Regions from separate parts of the Pallidibacillus thermolactis genome, predicted to be linked through region 1. Evidence: predicted binding sites of a transcription regulator. Region 1 holds the regulator's gene; each other region holds the start of a gene.
What was found. The regulator Rex, encoded in region 1, represses fermentation and respiration genes when NADH is low (regulators of the CRP and FNR family bind a similar motif). The targets are predictions, from matches to a motif close to TTGTGAAATATTTCACAA.

Region 1 (3,221 bases):
TTTCTCGTTCAAAGTTGGCTGCTTTTTGTTCAAGATATTTACTGTAATTTCCTATATAACGGGTCAGAGTGTTATTGGCACATTCATAGACTTGATTTACGACTTTATCAAGAAAATACCGGTCATGAGAAACAATAAGAATTGCACCGTTAAAGGTTTGTAAATATTGTTCTAACCAGGTTAATGTCTCAATATCAAGATGGTTTGTCGGTTCGTCAAGGATCAAAATGTCAGGTTTTGACAATAACAGTTTCCCGAGTGCCAATCTTGTTTTTTGTCCACCGCTCAATGTAGAGATTTTTGTGTCATAACTATAGTCGGCAAAATTCAAACCATGTAAAACTGATCGGATGTCAGCTTCATATTGATAACCGCCTTTTTCTTTAAATTCATTTTGTAAATAATCATATTCCGATAAGATTTTATTATATTTCATCTCGTTTTGATAAACGTCTTCCTTTGACATTTGTTGTTCTAGATATCTAAGTTGTTTTTCCATATCCTTTAGATCCTGAAAAACATTCATCATCTCTTCCCAGATGGAATTGTCAGTATCTAAACCCGTATATTGGTCTAAAAAGCCAATGGTAACATCTTTGGGTTTAATAATCTCACCTGAATCATAATTTAATTCGCCTGCAATAATTTTTAATAATGTTGATTTACCAGATCCATTCCGCCCAACAAGAGCAATTCGATCTCTTGTTTGTATTTCTAATTTTATATTATGTAAAATAAGATCAGCACCATAATATTTTGTCAGCTGATTGACTTGAAGCAAAATCATAACGTACACCTCAAATAGTTTTATTAGGAAAGGTCGTTAGTATAATTTTCCATATTTCGACTGAATGTTAAACCTTTTTGCTATATAATTATTTTATATGAAGTAAGGAAATAAGGACAGTGAAAGAATAAACAAACTATTATAGAACAACAATTAATAAGACTTTTAAATGAAAATTGTGTATTATAAATTAAAGTATGTAAAAAAGAAGGAAATCTGTATTTTTTATCGAATATAATAGTTATCGAGATATAAAGAAAACGTTATCAAAATATTTGTGTGTTAAATATTATTTAAAACAAATAAACAACTAGTATAAATTGAAATATATCAACATTGGAGGACTGACTTATGGCAACAGAACAATTAAGAATTCCAAAGGCAACAGCAAAAAGATTACCATTATATTACCGTTTTTTGCAAAATCTATATCAATCTGGAAAACTCCGTGTTTCATCGGCTGAATTAAGTGAAGCAGTAAAGGTGGATTCAGCAACGATAAGGAGAGATTTTTCTTATTTTGGTGCGTTAGGAAAAAAAGGTTATGGCTATAATGTCCAGTATTTATTAAATTTCTTTCGAAAAACCCTTGATCAAGATGCACTAACAAAAGTAGCATTAATTGGTGTAGGTAATTTAGGAACAGCGTTATTACGATACAATTTTACGAAAAATAATAATACGAAAATTTGCTACGCGTTTGATACAAATGAAAGTAAAATTGGCACACAGATTAGTGATGTTACTGTTTATAGCCTTGATCAACTGGAAGAAATACTTAATAAAGAAGAAATACAAGTAGTTATTTTAACTGTACCTGCACAAGCTGCACAATCAGTAACCGACCGATTAGTTAAAACTAGAGTTAAAGGGATTTTAAACTTTACGCCAGCAAGATTAAATGTCCCATCTTCAATAAATGTTCATCATATTGATTTAGCGGTCGAATTACAATCGTTCGTGTATTTTATAAAAAATTATTCTAACGAATCTGAAGACACAGAAGAAGTTGAGGAAAATGAAAAAACGCGAATTTAAAATACATATATAATTATAATTGGCTGGAAGTTCGTATTATAAATAAAGAACATCGGTTAGGATGGACACTATGGGTAATAAAATGACCATACAAGATCATATTGCTGAGCTTAGAAGGCGTCTAATCGCGACTATTTGCTTTTTCATACTCGCCTTCGTCGGTGGTTTTTTCTTGACTGAACCACTGATTATCTATTTACAACAAACAAATACAGCGACTCGATTAGAACTTAATACGTTCAGATTGACTGATCCATTAAAAGTCTATTTTCAGATTACTTTTCTTATTGCCTGTGTATTTACAGCTCCATTTATCTTGTATCAACTTTGGGCGTTTATTTCACCGGGATTGTATAAGAAAGAACGAAAAATTACATTAACGTACATACCAATTTCTATTCTATTGTTTTTAGGCGGTATTTCGTTTTCTTACTTTATATTGTTTCCATTTTTAGTAGACTTTATGTTTCATCTTAATGCTCAAATGGAATTAAATGCAGTTATCGGAATTAATGAGTATTTTGAGTTTTTGTTTCAAATTACCATTCCTTTTGGTCTTTTATTTCAATTGCCTGTTATCATTTTGTTTTTAACTCGACTTGGCATTATTACACCTTCTTTCTTATCAAAAGTTCGTAAATACGCCTACTTTATATTACTAATTTTAGCTGCACTTATTACGCCGCCAGATATCATGTCTCATATAATGGTTACTATTCCTTTGTTTGTTTTATATGAAATTAGTATTTTGATTTCCAAAATGGCTTATCGCAAAATTGAAAAAGTGGAACAAATAAGATCTGCAAGACATATTCATAAAATTTAGGTTGCCCGTTTTGTTTACTTCATTAAGGTTAATTTCTAGAAGTAAACTGAATAAGAGGACAACCTTTTCTATTAAATATTTTTATTTTTTTCTTATGTTACGTTTGTTCCGTTGTGAGTTCCAATATGAATAGAATATTTTTATACTCGAACCGATGTCCAACGTTGCGAAAAAGACTAATAAATACGCAAAAAATCCCCATCCATATAGGGAAACATGCCGAATAGCGAAAAAGGTAAAAAGAATACCAAATATTAAATAAATAATGGCCTGGGTTAATAAATTCATAACAATCCTCCGCTTTTTTAAATCAATGATAAAACAATTACACTTGTATTCATTAATATATGTGAAAAAATTGGAACGACGATACGCTTGGTTTTATAGTAAAGATAAGAAAATACCAATCCAACTGCTAAGTAAAGTAATATGTGTTCAAATTCTAAATGAGCCAATGAAAATATAAGCGAACTGATAAAAGCTGAAATGTAAACGTTGTACTTATGAATTAATATGGCAAAAACAATCTTTCGAAAAACGATTTCTTCCAATATCGGTCCTATAAATGCA
Region 2 (3,221 bases), on a different contig from region 1:
GGTTTAATTCTAAGCCACTATCAGCTAGAACTGGGTTTCCAGCTACACCACCTGTCCATACAAAGGAATTTGTTGTAATTGTGCTACCATCACCTAGAGAAACAACATTACCTTCTACACTAGTTACAGCTACACCGATTAAGAATTCAACACCGCGTTCTTCAAGGCTCTTTTGTGCAATTTCAATTAATTCATCAGGTAATACTGGTAAAATTTTCGGACCAGCTTCAACTAATTTTAATTTAATTTCTTCACGACGGATTCCATATTTTTTCAAGAGTTCTGGTAGTTCATCAGCTAATTCACCGACTAACTCAACACCAGTTAGTCCACCGCCACCGATTAGAATTGTTGCATCAGCTGGATCTTTTGTTTCCGCATATGCCTTAATACGGGAGGTAATATGCTCACGAATTTTATTTGCATCTTCAACAGATTTAAGAACTAAGCTATTTTCTTCAAGTCCAGGAATACCAAAATAACCTGTAACACTTCCTAATCCAACAACTAATACATCATATGATAATGTGTCACCATTAGAAAGTCTTACTTTTTTATCTTCTGCAGAAAAAGATTCAACCTCAGCAACAACAACATCGATATCTTTACCTTTAAAAAGTTTATTTAATGGTAAAGAGATCCGTTTTTCAGATACATTTCCTGCAGCTAAACGATGTAATTCTGTAATAATTTGATGTGTTGGATATTTATTAACTACCGTAATTTTTGCTTCATCTTCTGTTAAATATTTACGAGCCGTTAAAGCGGTTAATACACCACCGTAACCTGCGCCTAATATAACGATATTTTTTGACATTGTATAATCCCCCGCTTTTCAATGTGTATTATTATTTGCTCATATTATTTCTTTAACGTTCTCATATTATTTCTTTGCATTCTCTGCAGAAACTTGTAGATAAGCGTTTAAGAAACGGAATAATTTCTGTGCTTGAGGATCTTTTAACATTTTTAACAAGCCAAAAATGCCAATAACTTCTTGGCTTTCTTCTGCACGATCTTTAGCTTCAATAACATTTGCTGCAACTTGTTTTACTGTATTTGTTACAGGACCAACGAATTCCTTCATTGCACCAACGGTATCTTGTTGTAATCTTTCATCCGTTACAAGGGACTTTACAGTTTCAGTTGACTTCGCCAATGTTGTTACAAGATCAGTCAATTGTGGAAGTAATTCAACTAAAGTGGTTATAGATTTTTGTACTTCTGGTTTTAATAATTGTTCTAATAATTCACGCTCATCTTTTACAGATTGAACATCTGTTGTTTGTACGTTCTCCTCTTCCAATACTTTTGACATTTCACTTTCTCCCTTCATCTAATAATTGTCATAAAACATAAAAAGGTATATAAACTATCTCGGTATGAAAGTAAAAAAATGAAAAATCTGGAAACCCTTACATTTTTTTAAGTTATTGTTTTAAATTTCACAAACTTCCCTAAATTAAATTTATATACCTTGACACGAAAAAATAAATGAAATGACTTTACACTCATAAACAATGATAAACTATTTTTCTCCAAAAATCAAAAGTATTATTCAAAAATTAGACATAAATTATAAACATTTTTTTAACATTATAAAAACGGTTTTAAATTAAGGAATTCCCTGTTATATTTTTAACAATAATATTTATAAAAATAATATTCGAATGATTTTTTTACCTATAAACAATATTATAATATACCTTTTATTTAAAAAGGAAGCAACCCTTTTTGTCAATTTCAACCATAGGATGCCTCCTTTTTACACTTTTTATTTGACCCATTATTTTCCTGAAAGCATACCCTTGACCTGATCACGTAATGCACGTTTTAAAAATTTTCCAACTGAAGTTTTTGGAATTTCGTCCATAAAGATGATTTCGTCTGGTAACCACCATTTTGCGAACTGCGGTCTTAAAAATTCAAGTAAATCCTCTTTTGTAACTTTATCTTTATATGCATCTTTTAAAACAACACAGGCAACCGGCCGTTCTTGCCACTTTTCATGTGGTACAGCAATAACAGCTGCCTCAAACACCGCTTCATGGGCCATTAAAGCATTTTCTATATCAACAGATGAAATCCATTCTCCACCACTTTTAATTAAATCTTTGGTTCTGTCGACAATTTTAACAAAACCATGCTCATCAACAGTTACAACATCTCCAGTATGCAGCCATCCGTCTTTAAATGCTTCCTTCGTCCGTTCATCTTTATAATATTCAGAAGCAATCCATGGTCCACGGAGACAAAGTTCACCTATTTCTCTTCCATCCCGGACGACTTCGCCATTTTGTCCGATCACTTTCATCTGTATACCCGGTACTAATATACCTTGTTTTGCCTTTAAATCATACCTTTCTTCCTCTGGTAAATCCTCATGTTCCGATTTTAGTTTGGCTGCTAACACTAATGGAGTCGTTTCAGTCATCCCATAAGCATGCATAAATGGAATGTTAAATTTCTTTTCAAACGTTTTAATTAAACCTTTCGGTGCAGCTGAGCCACCACACAGCACTGCACGAACATGGGATAAATCATAATTTCCTTCTTCTAACTCTTTGGCCACACCTAACCAAATAGTAGGAACACCAGCGGAAATCGTCACCTTTTCTGATTCTAATAATTCCACTAAAATTTTCGGTGTAAAAAACGGACCTGGTAGAACGATATTTGAACCGAACCAAACACTGGCAAAAGGAAGCCCCCAAGCATTCACATGAAACATGGGTACAATAGGCATGACCGTATCTTGTTCACTTATGGCGCCCGTATCAGCTAATCCAAGAATCAAACTATGAAGAACAATAGCACGATGGGAGTAAAGTACCCCTTTAGGATTTCCAGTTGTTGCCGACGTGTAGCACATTCCTGCTGGAGCATTTTCGTCTAAATCGGTTACAAAGGTAAAATTACCATCGCCATCTTTAATTAATTCTTCATAAGAGTATACCGGTGACAAACTTGTTTCTGGAAGTTCTTTTTGATCCGTCATAACAATAAATGCCTTAACAGACGTTAATTTGTCCTTTACCTTTTCAATTAAAGGAACAAAATCATCGTCGATCATTAGAATTTTATCTTCCGCATGATTAATGATATAAACGATTTGTTCTGGAGATAATCTAATATTTATTGTATGTAAGACTGCCCCAATACCTGGGATGGCAAAGTAAGCTTCCAAATGACGATGGTGGTTCCATCCTAATGTTCCAATC
Region 3 (3,221 bases), on a different contig from region 1:
TGTTTACGATTGGTTTCTTTTTCTTGAAAGTACATCCAAACAACGATAATTAAGCATGCAAGTGCGATTTCTGAAAGTGCCATAAACGCTATTGAATATTGTCCTGTTATGTTATGAACAAATGTCAGTACAAGTGGTGGGAAAAATCCCCCTAATCCCCCCATCGCAGATACGATTCCATTTACAACACCAGCTTGTCTTGAGAAATAGAGCGGAACAAGTTTAAATACAGTTCCATTACCAATACCAACAAATACTCCCACACAGAGTGCACCGATTGTAAACCATGTGATATTTGGTGAAAATGCTAAGATAATAGCTGATAATGTAACGGATCCAAATGTAAATATTAGAATAATAAAGGAATTAAATTTATCTCCTAACCAACCGCCAACAGGACGAAGGGCTGTCGCAATGACAATAAAGACGGCTGTTCGTATTCCCGCATCAACTGAGTCTAGATTAAAATGATTAACTAGAAAATTTGGTAAAAACATTGTAAAGGCAACAAAGGCACCAAAGGTGATAAAATAAAATAAACTTAATGCCCATAATGTAGAATTACGATATACCCCCTTGATTTGGTCACCCATAGAAACTTTGACTTTCTTCTCTTTTCTGTCTCCTAAAATCAGGTTTAAACCGATAAAAATAAGAATTAATAGTAAATAAAGACGTACTGCGCCCCTCCAACCAATTGCTTCTGCAATGATTGGTGCTCCGAAAGTAGTAATGGCTGTTCCTATATTCCCAACACCATAAATTCCGTTTATAAAACCATGTTTTTCCTTCGGATAGTATTTTGGGAGTGACGTCACACCAATGGAGAATACAGCACCACTAACACCAAGGATTAATCCACCAATGAGTAAGTCAATAAAGGAATTTGCAACACTAATGTAAAACACTGGAAAAAGAATAATGATAAAACTTGCAATAAATAAAGTTCTAGAACCAAAACGATCGGCGTAAAAACCGATTGGGATACGTAAAAGAGATCCTAAAATAACGGGGATAGCTGTAATTAGCGATACTTGACTTTCCGTTAAAGTAATATCTGCCCGAATGTGAACCATAAGGGATGAAATGAGAACCCAAATCATAAAGCCAGTAATTAAGCTAGATGTTTGTAATCCCAATTGAACAGATGGTTTTTGCATATAATATCCTCCTTTATAAATGTCATACATTTTTCAAATTTTTAATCTTCAAAGCCTATGAACTTGTTGTTACTGATAGATTATCTGATAAAAATTCTTTACTATGCGAAAAACATCACATAAATTTAGAACAATTCATGAACTTTTTAACAAAGTTTTGAACTTAAATCATTTTATGTAGTTTCAAACTTTCAAGGTGTGATGTAATTCACAACGGTAAAAATTTTGTGGTGCTTAAATGGGATTAGAAAGTGATAGTAAGTTGAATGGGAGGTTAAAAGATGAAAAAGAAATCATCTCCACTTTTGCAACGTTTTAAGTATTTAAAGCCTATAGAGAAATATTCAAACAATCATAGTCAATTACAACAAGGAAAACGTGAATGGGAAAATGTTTACCGAAGAAGATGGCAACATGATAAAGTTGTCCGTTCTACCCATGGAGTGAACTGTACTGGTTCATGTAGTTGGGATATTTACGTAAAAGAGGGAATTGTAACTTGGGAAGGACAGCAACTAAACTATCCAACAACCGGTCCAGATATGCCTGAATTTGAACCGAGAGGATGTGCAAGAGGGGCGAGCTTCTCTTGGTATATTTATAGTCCTTTGCGTGTGAAATATCCATATGTTCGGAAAAAACTCCTTGATATGTGGAAGGAAGCATTGGCAACGCATGATACTCCTCTAGATGCTTGGAAATCGATTGTGGAGGATCCAGAAAAAGCCAAACGTTATAAACAAGCACGAGGAAAAGGTGGACTCGTTCGTGCAAGCTGGGAAGAAGTCACACAATTAATTGCAGCAGCAATGCTTTATACAACGTTAAAATATGGACCAGACCGAAATGTTGGTTTTTCACCTATACCTGCAATGTCAATGATTAGTTATGCCTCTGGAAGTCGTTTTATGCACTTAATGGGTGGTCCGATGCTTAGTTTCTATGATTGGTATGCTGATTTACCACCTGCATCACCACAAATCTGGGGTGATCAAACTGATGTTCCAGAAAGCTCTGACTGGTTTAATTCTAGCTATATTATGACTTGGGGATCTAATGTGCCACTAACTCGGACACCGGACGCTCACTTTTTAGTTGAAGCTCGTTATAGAGGAACGAAAGTTATTTCTATAAGTCCTGACTACGCAGAATCGACAAGATTTGCAGATGATTGGCTATCAGTTCGGCAAGGTACCGATGGTGCATTAGCAATGGCAATGGGTCATGTAATATTAAATGAATATTATCATCAAAGTAAAACGAAATACTTCGAAGAATATGCAAAGAAATATACCGATTTTCCATTTTCTGTTCTTATAAAAGAAGAAAACGGTACGTTAACCGCTGATCGTTTCCTTAATGCACAGGACCTTGGTATTGAATCTGAACATGCAGAATGGAAACCGGCGATGTTTAACAAACATATCAATGGATTTTCGATTCCTCAAGGAACCATGGGTTCACGCTGGGATAATAATGGAAAATGGAATTTACATTTAGTTGATGAAAATACCGAAGAAAAGATAGAACCTGTATTAAGTTTTCTAGGTATGGAAGATGAAATAATGACGGTGAATATGCCATATTTTGATGAAAATGGAAGCCGGATCCTAAAAAGAAATATCCCGGTAAAAAAGATTGAAATCAATGGAAAAATAAGATATGTGACAACAGTCTATGATTTAATGTTAGCAAACTATGGTATTAATCGTGGACTTGGTGGAGAAGCAGCCCATTCCTATGATGATAAAACTCCTTTCACTCCGGCATGGCAAGAAGATATTACGGGAGTTGATCGTAATCTTGTTATTAAAATTGCCCGTGAATTTGCCCAAAATGCCATCGATACAAAAGGGCGTTCGATGATTATTATCGGTGCTGGTGTAAACCATTGGTATAACTCTGATACGATTTATCGAGCAATTATAAATCTTGTACTGTTCGTCGGTGCCCAAGGAGTGAATGGAGGAGGCTGGGCTCATTATGTCGGACAAGAAAAACTTCGTCCTGTTGAAGGATGGAGTACAATTGCAATGGCAAAAGATTGGGGTGGTCCTCCAA
Region 4 (3,221 bases), on a different contig from region 1:
CTCCCAATTCTCACCTAATTTTGCACCAAGACCGACCAATATGGAGTTCCATATAATTGTACCTACTGTTGTAAAAAAGATGAATATCCAGAAGTTCATTTTCGAGATGCCAGCTGGAATGGAAATCAAACTACGCAATAACGGAATCATTCGACAGAAAAACACAGTCCAATATCCATACTTTTGAAACCATCGATCTGCACGATATAAGTCTTCTTTCTGTAACCGCAAAAGATGCCCCCAGCGGTCAACAATTTTTTCTAACCGTTCAATGTGTAAAATTCGCCCTAACCAGTACAAAATAACTGCACCAATTACCGACCCTAAAGTTGCATAAAAAATAACACCTAAAACAGTTAAATTTGTAGAATGGGTGGAAAATCCTCCAAAGGTTAATATAATTTCAGAGGGAATAGGTGGAAATAAATTTTCTATACAGATCAGTAGAAAAACACCTAAATATCCAAACTGATTCATAATATCCATAATCCAATTTTCCATTGTAATGCTTCGTCCTCCTATTAGTCTTAATCTAACGTGATGTAATTTTTTTGTCCAATATCAATGTATTTTTTTAAAAGTTTTATATGAATAAATTTTATCCTTTAACATCTTTAATTCGAATTAAGTCCATTCCATCAGGACTTGCTTGTTTTATATTACCATCTAATAAAATGATTGGAAAGTTTAACATTATAAAGAATATATGTCTAATATTACAACTAAAACATGACGAAAGGCAGGAATAGACTCCTGCCCTTTACAATGTGATATTCTTCTTTCCTACCTACCGATGATTGGCCTTCGCATCTCTTAATCGAATAAATGTTGATTGACTCATTTCTGTTTGGCCATTTACTTGCGAATTCATACGTTTCGGTCTTGTCCAATTATAACGGAACAATTCATGGGTACGATCAACACGATTTTGGAATCGCATGAAATCACCTCGTGGTAGGATTTGATATTCAAAAGAATATCATGTTTAGTGTATGTATTTTTTTTATGAAATATAAGTAGACACCGTAAAATGATTTTAAGTTATATCAAAATATTTTTTCTAGTGGATTAGCCATTACGTATGTTATTTCACAAATACAAGTGCCATTTTAATCCTTAACGAATTTGTCACAAATTAAAATTCCAAACTTATCAATTATGGTTTACAATATGAGTGTAGTGAAAACTATATTATTTATGTTTGAATTTTTTTCATTCATCCTAAGAAAACCTTTTCATAAAAGTCTCGTTTACTTTTGTGAAATAAGTAACAACTTTGACAATTTTGTGAAAATGTTTTGTCAAAATTGTGACCTTATGCAATAACCCCATCTGCAAAGTTCAAATTTTAAAATTAATAGAAAGGGAGAGTTAAATGAGAAAGCTTAAAGGCCTAATTCTTTCCGTCAGCTTGCTTATGGCACTCTTTGTTTTAAGCGGCTGTGAATTGATTATCTTTGATTCAGCTGGACCACAGGCACAAATTCTAACTGACCTCATCAACTGGTCACTTGTCTGGATCGGGATTATCTTTGTAGTTGTACTTGCACTATTTATTACTTTTGTATGGAAATATCGAGCTCGACCAGATAACAAAGACTATATGCCTCCGCAAGAAGAAGGTAACAAAGTAATCGAGATCATTTGGACATTAATTCCAATTATTATTGTTGTAATTTTACTAGTTCCTACAGTTAAATCACTTTATGCATTAGAAGAAGTACCTGCAGAATATGCAGATGAAGAACCTTTAGTTATCCATGTAACTTCTGCAGACTGGAAATGGATTTTCAGTTATCCAGAGGAAAACATCGAAACAATTAACTATGTAACAATTCCAACAAATCGTCCGGTAATATTCAAACTTACGTCAGCAGGAACAATGCAATCATTCTGGATTCCACAATTAGCTGGACAAAAATATACAATGGCAAATATGGAAACAGAATTACCTATTGTTGCTGAAAGAGAAGGAGAATTCTTCGGTCGAAATACAAGCTTTAATGGTGAAGGATATAGAGAAATGGAATTTAGTGTAGAAGCAGTTTCCCAAGAAGATTTCGAAAAATGGGTAGCTGAAGTACATGAATACGCAGATGAATTAACGGAAGAAGAATATTACGAAAAACTTCAACCATCACATCTTGGAAGAGAAACATACGTCGGTACACACTTACAGTGGATCAACCATGCTGATCATGGTGGTAACGCAAACGAAAAAATCTTAAATCCTGAAGCATATCGCGGACATGGATACCCAGGAAAAATTTTCCATGATCCTGAAAACGCAGGTCAACAACATGACGGAGGTGACCATAGTGGACATTAAATGGGATCAAATATTAATTATTGAAGAACCGATAATGTTCTGGACATTTATCGGATTGATTGTATCAACTATTGGTCTTGTCGCTGGACTTACCTACTTTAAAAAGTGGGGTTGGTTGTGGAATGAATGGTTAACTTCCACAGACGCAAAAAAAGTCGGTATTATGTATATCACTCTCGGTATCGTTATGCTTGTGCGTGGTGGTATCGATGCCTTAATGATGAAATATCAAACATCTGTACCGGAAAATACATTTTTAAGCGCACAACACTTTAACGAAGTGTTCTCTGCACACGGTACAATCATGATTTTCTTCATGGCGATGCCTGTTATATTTGGTATTATGAACCTTATTGTTCCGCTACAAATTGGAGCAAGAGACGTTGCATTCCCTAAACTAAACTTACTTGGTTTTTGGATTACTGCATCTGCAGCAATACTTTATAACATCGCATTCTTAGTCGGTGGTTCACCAGATGCAGGATGGACTTCTTACTTCCCATTAGCAGGTAAAGAGTTCACACCTGGGATCGGTAACAACTATTACTATATAGCGATTCAGATTTCTGGATTCGGTTCGATGATTGTAGCGATTAACTTTATGGTAACAATCTTGAAAATGCGTGCTCCAGGTATGGGATTATTTAAAATGCCAATGTTTACTTGGACTACGCTAATTACATGTTTAATCATGATCATTGCTTTCCCTATTTTTACAATTGCTTTACTAGCAGGTATGTTAGACCGTATTTTCGGTGCGCATTTCTTTACCGTTGCCGACGGTGGTCTAGATATGATGTGGGCTAACCTATTCTGGTTATGGGCTCACCCAGAGGTTTATATCGTTATTTTACCTGCTTTCGGTATTATTTCTGAAGTTGTTGCAACATTC

Region 2: a site for Rex is predicted at 1,434-1,451, ahead of OEV82_RS12855 (DUF1641 domain-containing protein). Genes of this name have one in related genera too.
Region 3: a site for Rex is predicted at 1,357-1,374, ahead of OEV82_RS12395 (nitrate reductase subunit alpha). Genes of this name have one in related genera too.
Region 4: a site for Rex is predicted at 1,257-1,274, ahead of qoxA (cytochrome aa3 quinol oxidase subunit II). Genes of this name have one in related genera too.

Annotation. Positions count from the first base shown of each region.
Region 1 covers NZ_JAOUSE010000062.1:8,599-11,819, reverse strand. Annotated here, with positions in the region: gene OEV82_RS14305 (ABC-F family ATP-binding cassette domain-containing protein) at 1-787, opposite strand, end outside; gene OEV82_RS14300 (redox-sensing transcriptional repressor Rex) at 1,139-1,825, shown strand; gene tatC (twin-arginine translocase subunit TatC) at 1,896-2,651, shown strand; gene OEV82_RS14290 (YdiK family protein) at 2,733-2,939, opposite strand; gene OEV82_RS14285 (CPBP family intramembrane glutamic endopeptidase) at 2,957-3,221, opposite strand, start outside.
Region 2 covers NZ_JAOUSE010000048.1:10,631-13,851, forward strand. Annotated here, with positions in the region: gene OEV82_RS12850 (NAD(P)/FAD-dependent oxidoreductase) at 1-817, opposite strand, end outside; gene OEV82_RS12855 (DUF1641 domain-containing protein) at 884-1,318, opposite strand; gene OEV82_RS12860 (long-chain fatty acid--CoA ligase) at 1,787-3,221, opposite strand, start outside.
Region 3 covers NZ_JAOUSE010000044.1:7,338-10,558, forward strand. Annotated here, with positions in the region: gene OEV82_RS12390 (nitrate/nitrite transporter) at 1-1,160, opposite strand, end outside; gene OEV82_RS12395 (nitrate reductase subunit alpha) at 1,442-3,221, shown strand, end outside.
Region 4 covers NZ_JAOUSE010000085.1:1,989-5,209, forward strand. Annotated here, with positions in the region: gene OEV82_RS15685 (DedA family protein) at 1-501, opposite strand, end outside; gene OEV82_RS15690 (YpzG family protein) at 788-940, opposite strand; gene qoxA (cytochrome aa3 quinol oxidase subunit II) at 1,376-2,329, shown strand; gene OEV82_RS15700 (cbb3-type cytochrome c oxidase subunit I) at 2,319-3,221, shown strand, end outside.